2 regions of the Achromobacter sp. FW305-C-28 genome follow, and region 1 is predicted to be linked to the other one. Evidence: predicted binding sites of a transcription regulator. Region 1 holds the regulator's gene; the other holds the start of a gene.

Region 1 (3,774 bases):
CACTCGGGTCTATTGCGCTCTTAGGCATGCTAGACTGTTCCCAGGGTAAACCCCCCATTATCCACAGCACTTCCCACTGCGTCCACTCACCCTCAGCAGAGTCCCATGAGCACCCTTTTCGATTCCGTCGAACTCGCGCCGCGCGACCCCATTCTTGGTCTGAACGAACAATACAACGCGGATACCCGCCCCGGTAAAGTGAACCTGGGCGTTGGCGTGTACTACGACGACCAGGGTCGGATTCCCCTGCTGGGCGCCGTGCGCAAGGCCGAAATCGCCCGCATCGAAGCCGCCGCTGCCCGCGGCTACCTGCCGATCGAAGGCATCGCCGGCTACAACCAGGGCGCACAAGCCCTGCTGATCGGCAAGGATTCCCCGCTGGTCACCGAAGGCCGCGTCCTGACCACCCAGGCCCTGGGCGGCACCGGCGCCCTCAAGATCGGCGCCGACTTCCTGCGCCAGCTGCTGCCGACCTCGAAGGTCCTGATCAGCGATCCCAGCTGGGAAAACCACCGCGCTCTGTTCGAACGCGCCGGTTTCGAAGTCGGCACCTACGCCTACTACGACGCCGCCACCCGCGGCCTGAATTTCGACGGCATGTTGGCAGCCCTGAAGGCTGCGCCGGCCCAGACCGTCGTCGTGCTGCACGCTTGCTGCCACAACCCCACCGGCGTGGACCCCACCTTCGAACAATGGCAGCAGATCGCCGCCGTCGTGAAGGAAAACAACCTGGTCCCGTTCCTGGACATCGCCTACCAGGGCTTCGGCGAAGGCCTCAAGGAAGATGCGGCCGTCGTGCGCCTGTTCGCCGACCTGAACATGACCATGTTCATCAGCTCGTCGTTCTCGAAGTCGTTCTCGCTGTACGGCGAGCGCGTCGGCGCCCTGACTGTCGTGGCCGGCAGCAAAGACCAGGCCACCCGCGTCCTGAGCCAGCTCAAGCGCGTCATCCGCACCAACTACTCCAACCCGCCCACCCACGGCGGCACGATCGTCTCGACCGTCCTCAACACGCCTGAACTGTTCGCCATGTGGGAACAGGAACTCGGCGGCATGCGCGACCGCATCCGCCTGATGCGCAAGCAGCTGGTCGAGAAAATCAAGGAACACGGCGGCAAGCAGGATTTCAGCTTCGTGCTGCAACAACGCGGCATGTTCTCGTACTCGGGCCTGACGTCGGCCCAGGTCGACCGCCTGCGCGAAGAGCATGGCGTCTACGCCGTCTCCAGCGGCCGCATCTGCGTCGCCGCCCTGAACAGCGGCAACATCGACCAGGTCGCCAAGGGCATCGCCGCGGTGCTGTAAACCGCCTCGCATAGCCGGCACATGTCAGACGGGACCTTCGGGTCCCGTTTTTTATTACACGCCTGCCATGGCCGCTTGCCGTCTATATCGACACCCGCTTGCTTTTTTGCGTTATGTCCCCCAGAATGCTGCTGTATATATGTACAGTCCGACCCCAACGGATCATCGCCATGGCCAGCAAACTCACTGATCGTCAACAGCAAATCCTGGACCTCATCCGGCAAACCGTCGCGCGTACCGGGTTTCCGCCCACCCGCGCCGAAATTGCCCTGGCCCTGGGATTCCGCTCGCCCAACGCGGCCGAAGACCATCTCAAGGCCCTGGCCCGCAAAGGCGCCATCGAACTCACTGCGGGCGCCTCGCGCGGCATCCGCCTGAAAGATGCCTCGGCCGCCCCCACGCAAGCCGCCCTGCCCCTGCCGGGCCTGGCGCAACTGCTCCTGCCGCTGGTAGGTCGGGTGGCCGCGGGCAGCCCCATCCTGGCCGCCGAGCACGTAGAACGCGAAATCGGCGTCGACTCCAGCCTGTTCGCCCAAGCGCCCGACTACCTGCTCAAGGTCCGCGGCATGAGCATGCGCGACGCCGGCATCCTCGAAGGCGACCTGCTCGCCGTCAAGAAAGCCTCCGAAGCCCGCAACGGCCAGATCGTGGTGGCCCGCCTGGGCGACGACGTCACCGTCAAGCGCCTGCAACGCCAACATGGCCGTATCGAGCTGCTGCCCGAAAACCCCGACTTCGACACCATCGTGGTCGAAGCCGACCAGGAATTCGCCCTCGAAGGCATCGCGGTCGGCCTGATCCGCACGCACGCCCTGCATTGATGCGGCACTGAACCGCGCGCCAGGCGGGCCTTTCAGGCCTTGCCAAGCCACGCACAGCGCCCACTTCGCCAGCGTAGTTCAGGGCACACTGCAGTTCAGAGGCAAGCTCCAAAAAAGAAACCCCGCCATGGCGGGGTTTCTTGTTGCAGGCGCCGCAAGCAGCGCCCTCCAGGCCGGGATCAGTGCTTGAGCACCGGATCCGTCGAACCCGGCTCGGCCGGCTTGGCCACCAGCGGTTCCTTGACCGCCTCGTCTTCAGCCAGCGGTTCGGGCAGACGCTCCAGAGCCAGTTCCAGCACCTTGTCGATCCAGCGGACCGGCACGATCTCGAGATGGTTCTTGACGTTGTCCGGGATCTCCGCCAAATCCTTGACGTTTTCTTCCGGGATCAAGACCGTCTTGATACCACCACGGTGGGCGGCCAGCAGCTTTTCCTTCAAGCCGCCGATCGGCAGGACTTCGCCACGCAGCGTGATTTCGCCGGTCATGGCGACATCGGCGCGCACCGGAATGCGCGACAGCGCCGACACCATGGCCGTGGTGATCGCGATACCCGCGGACGGACCGTCCTTGGGCGTCGCGCCTTCCGGCACGTGCACGTGCATGTCGTGCTTCTCGAAGACGCTGTCGGCAAAGCCCAGGCGACGTGCCCGCGAGCGCACCACCGTACGAGCCGCCTCGACCGATTCCTTCATCACGTCGCCCAGCGAACCGGTGCGTTGGATCACGCCCTTGCCGGGCATGTCCGCCACTTCGATCGTGAGCAGGTCGCCACCGACTTCCGTCCAGGCCAGGCCGGTCACTTGGCCGATCTGATTTTCCTTTTCGGCCATGCCGAAGGTGTAGCGGCGCACGCCGAGGTAGTCGCTGAGGTTGTCGCCCGTGACATTGACCGGCTTGACCTCGAGGGTCTTGCCTTCGGCCTTGGCGCGATCGGTCTGGGTCAGCAATTGCTTGATGACCTTGCGGCAGATCTTGCCCACTTCGCGTTCGAGCGCACGCACACCGGCTTCGCGGGTGTAATAGCGCACGATATCGCGCAAGGCGCTGTCATCGACGGTCAGCTCGGTATCCTTTACGCCGTTGTTCTTCATCAGCTTGGGCAGCAGATGGTCGCGGGCGATGTGGATCTTTTCTTCCTCGGTGTAACCCGACAGGCGGATCACTTCCATGCGGTCCAGCAGCGCCGGCGGAATGTTCAGCGTGTTGCTGGTCGCCACGAACATGACGTCGGACAGATCGAAGTCGACCTCGATGTAGTGGTCCTGGAACGTGTGGTTCTGCTCAGGGTCCAGCACTTCGAGCAATGCCGACGAGGGATCGCCGCGGAAATCCATGCCCAGCTTGTCGATTTCATCGAGCAGGAACAAGGGATTGCGCACGCCGACCTTCGACATGTTCTGGACGATCTTGCCCGGCATCGAACCGATGTAGGTCCGGCGATGGCCGCGGATCTCGGCTTCGTCGCGCACGCCGCCCAAGGCCATGCGCACGAACTTGCGGTTCGTGGCCTTGGCGATGGACTGGCCGAGCGAGGTCTTGCCGACGCCCGGAGGGCCGACCAGGCACAGGATCGGCGCCTTGACCTTGTCCACGCGCTGTTGCACGGCAAGATATTCAAGGATGCGTTCCTTCACCTTCTCCAGGC
Region 2 (3,774 bases), on a different contig from region 1:
GCCCGTAGTCGCTGCTGCAGGGCGTTCAGCGGCGCGACGCCGCGCGACAGCCCGAACCACACCAGCAGCACCGCGATCGGCAGCACCACGAACTGCGGAATGATCACGCCCTTGATGATGTCGTTGGCGAGTTGGGTGCGCTTTTCGACCGTCTCGGCCACGATCAGCAGCGCGGGCTGGGTATTGGGCAGGTTCAGGTCGACCCAGGTGTAGGCCAGGCGGATGCCGAAGCCGCGCAGGGTGTCGTCTTCGTACTGCACTTCACCGGGGCGCGGCTGGCCGACCGAGGCGGGCAGCGGCAAGGCGCGGTCGCCGCCCAGGTATTCGCCGCGGCTGCCCAGGGCCAGCCAGAAGACGCTGTCGGTCTCGTCGGCGCGCAGCACCTCGCGCGCCGGATCGGTCATGCGCAGCACCGCGCGGCCGTCCTGGGCATGTACCTGGCGGGTCAGCACGTGCAGGTTGTTGGCCAGCGCCCGGTCGTAGGGCACGTTGGCGATGTTCTGCGCCACCACGTAAGTGATGGCCACGCTCATGGGCCACAACAGGAACAGGGGCGCCAGCATCCAGTCCAGGATCTCGCCCAGCAGCGAGCGCTGCGGCGGCGCGAAGCTGGGGCCGCGGGCGCCGGCCCGCATGACATCCAGCGCTTCCTGGTTGAGCGCCTCCGGGTGGGCAGGCTCAGCTTGCGAGGTACGCCGCACCCTGGTCCCGTTCAAGGCAATAGCCCAGGCCGCGCACCGTCACGATCTTCACGCCGCTGGGTTCCAGCTTCTTGCGCAGGCGGTGCACGTAGACTTCGATGGCGTTGGTGCTGACTTCTTCGCCCCATTCGCACAGGTGGTCGACCAGTTGGGTCTTGCTGACCATGCGGCCGCTGCGGGTCAGCAGGATCTCGAGCAGGCTGACTTCGCGCGCGGACAAGTCCAGCGTCTGGTCATCGACCATGGCCACGCGGCCGGTCTGGTCGAACACCAGCCTGCCGTGCTTGAGCAGCGTGGCGCCGCCCCCGGCGCCGCGGCGGGTCAATGCCCGCACGCGGGCCTCGAGTTCGGACAGCGCGAAAGGCTTGGCCATGTAGTCGTCGGCGCCCAGGTCCAGGCCTTTGACGCGCTGCTCGATGCTGTCGGCGGCGGTCAGGATGAGAACGGGCAGGGCGGAATTGCGCGCTCGCAGGCGGCGCAGCACTTCAAGCCCGGCCAGTTGCGGCAGGCCGAGGTCCAGGATGAGCAGGTCGAAGGCCTGGGCCGCCAGGGCGGAATCGGCGGCCAGGCCGTCGCGTACGGCGTCGACCGCGTAGCCGTTGTGGCGCAGCGAGCGTGACAGGCCGTCGGCCAGAATGCTGTCGTCTTCGGCGATCAGGATACGCATGGGCTGCTGAAAAATAAGGAAATCCGGCATCGCGCACCGGGCGCGCGCTGGCCGCCGGGGGCACGGAGCCCTGGGGCGGGAGGCCCGGCGGGCAAAGGGGACATATCGCCGGGGGTATCCGCGATTCTGTCACAGGCGACCTGGCTTGCCCACTCAGGGAATACGTGGAAAACTCTGGCACACTGGTTTTTTGTACAGTACAATCCGATGCCATAATCTGCGCTATCCGAAATCTCTCGACAACCCCGTACCGCGCCCCGATACGTTACAGACAGGACTCTACATGGACGACAAAACCACCAAGGCCGCCGCTTCGGAAAAAGCCAAGGCGCTTGCCGCCGCGCTTTCGCAGATCGAAAAGCAGTTCGGCAAGGGCTCGATCATGCGCTATGGCGACAACGAGGTCTCGCATGACATCCAGGTGGTGTCCACGGGGTCGTTGGGGCTGGATATCGCGCTGGGCGTCGGCGGTTTGCCGCGGGGCCGCGTGGTTGAAATCTACGGTCCGGAATCCTCGGGCAAGACCACGCTGACCCTGCAAGTCATTGCCGAAATGCAGAAAATCGGCGGCACCTGCGCCTTCGTCGACGCCGAACACGCGCTGGACGTGCAGTACGCCAACAAGCTGGGCGTCAACCTGACCGACCTCTTGATCTCGCAGCCGGACACGGGCGAGCAGGCGCTGGAAATCACCGACGCCCTGGTGCGTTCGGGTTCGGTCGACCTGATCGTCATCGACTCGGTCGCGGCCCTGGTGCCCAAGGCCGAAATCGAAGGCGAAATGGGTGATTCGCTGCCGGGCCTGCAGGCCCGCCTGATGAGCCAGGCGCTGCGCAAGCTGACCGCCACCATCAAGCGCACCAATTGCATGGTCATCTTCATCAACCAGATTCGCATGAAGATCGGCGTCATGTTCGGCAACCCCGAAACCACCACCGGCGGCAACGCGCTCAAGTTCTACGCCTCGGTGCGCCTGGATATCCGCCGCATCGGCTCCATCAAGAAGGGCGACGAGGTCGTCGGCAACGAAACCCGCGTCAAGGTCGTCAAGAACAAGGTGGCGCCCCCGTTCAAGCAGGCCGAGTTTGACATCATGTATGGCGCCGGCATCTCGCGCGAAGGCGAAATCATCGACCTGGGCGTGGCCGCCAACGTGGTGGACAAGTCCGGCGCGTGGTACAGCTACAACGGCAACCGCATCGGCCAGGGCAAGGACAACGTCCGCGAATACCTGAAAGAGCACAAGGAAATCGCGATCGAAATCGAAAACCGCGTTCGCGAAAACCAGGGCATCGTCAGCCGCGCCGCTGAATTCGTCCCCACCGCGGAAGACGACGCCGAGTAAATCGTTCGGTAATCCGTCGCCAGGCCCCGATGCCGGGTACTGGCTTCGCCGCCGGGCTGACCTGCCCGGCGGCCAGCGGCAGGCTCCCATGCTTTCGGTCTCTACGTTTCAGGGGCCGGCATGAGAGACCTGCCGCTGGCACTTAGCAAGCAGGAAGCGCATGAGCTGGAAACCCTCCGCCGCGTCCGCTGACCGCCTACGCGCCAAGCTGGACGACGAATTCGAAACCGTGGCCAAGCCCGAAGGCTTGCGCCGCACGTCGGACGCACGGCGCGGGGCGGATGCGGCCGGCCAGGGCAGCGACGACGCGCCGCCCGATCAATGGCAGCGCAGCTCTGAAATGCGGGCGGCGGGCCGCAAGGGCGCGTCCGGCCGATACGGCTCGCGCGCACGTTCTGCTCGAGAGGGAGAGGCTTCAGGCCGCGAACCGTCGGGCGGCGAACCGTCGGGCGGCGACCCGTCCGATCCCCCCCGCAAAGCCAAGGCCCCGCCAAAGGGGCCGTCCTTGAAGATGCGTGCCGTGGGGTATCTGTCGCGGCGCGAGCATGCCCGCGAAGAGCTGGCTCGCAAGCTGGCCCCCCATGCCGAAGATCCGACCGAAGTCGACACCGTGCTAGACGCGCTGGAAAAGGAAGGCTGGCTGTCCACCGAACGCTTTGCGCAAAGCCTGGTGCACCGGCGCGCCTCGCGCCAGGGGGCGGCCCGCATTGTCCAGGAACTGCGTCAACACGGCGTGGACGACAACCAGGTGGCCGAACTGCGCGAACAGCTGCGCGCCACGGAATACGACCGCGCGTTGGAAGTCTGGAAAAGAAAGTTCGACGCCAAGCCTGAAGATCGCGCGGCCTATGCCAAGCAGGCGCGCTTTCTGGCCAGCCGCGGCTTTGCGCACGATGTCATTCGCCGCATCCTGGGGGCGGGCGACGACGAATAGGGCTGCATTGCGGCTTACCGTCGGAACACGCCATTGCCGGACCGCCGGACCGCCGGAACCCCGGACTGAGGGCAACGGGTTCGTGGTGCGATGGCCCCGCGTACGCCGCTGCCCTTACTTCGCCGAC

Evidence for each region. The regulator LexA, encoded in region 1, represses DNA repair genes until DNA is damaged. The targets are predictions, from matches to a motif close to ACTGTATNNNNATACAGT.
Region 2: a site for LexA is predicted at 1,550-1,567, ahead of recA (recombinase RecA). Genes of this name have one in related genera too.

The regions. Positions count from the first base shown of each region.
Region 1 is NZ_JBYSYL010000004.1:284,671-288,444, reverse strand. Features, by position in the region: gene uvrB (excinuclease ABC subunit UvrB) at 1-28, opposite strand, end outside; gene AC3WMR_RS13435 (amino acid aminotransferase) at 106-1,305, shown strand; gene lexA (transcriptional repressor LexA) at 1,476-2,126, shown strand; gene lon (endopeptidase La) at 2,306-3,774, opposite strand, start outside.
Region 2 is NZ_JBYSYL010000001.1:859,909-863,682, forward strand. Features, by position in the region: gene AC3WMR_RS03975 (sensor histidine kinase) at 1-563, opposite strand, end outside; gene AC3WMR_RS03980 (response regulator transcription factor) at 679-1,368, opposite strand; gene recA (recombinase RecA) at 1,652-2,713, shown strand; gene recX (recombination regulator RecX) at 2,874-3,647, shown strand; gene AC3WMR_RS03995 (LysR family transcriptional regulator) at 3,762-3,774, opposite strand, start outside.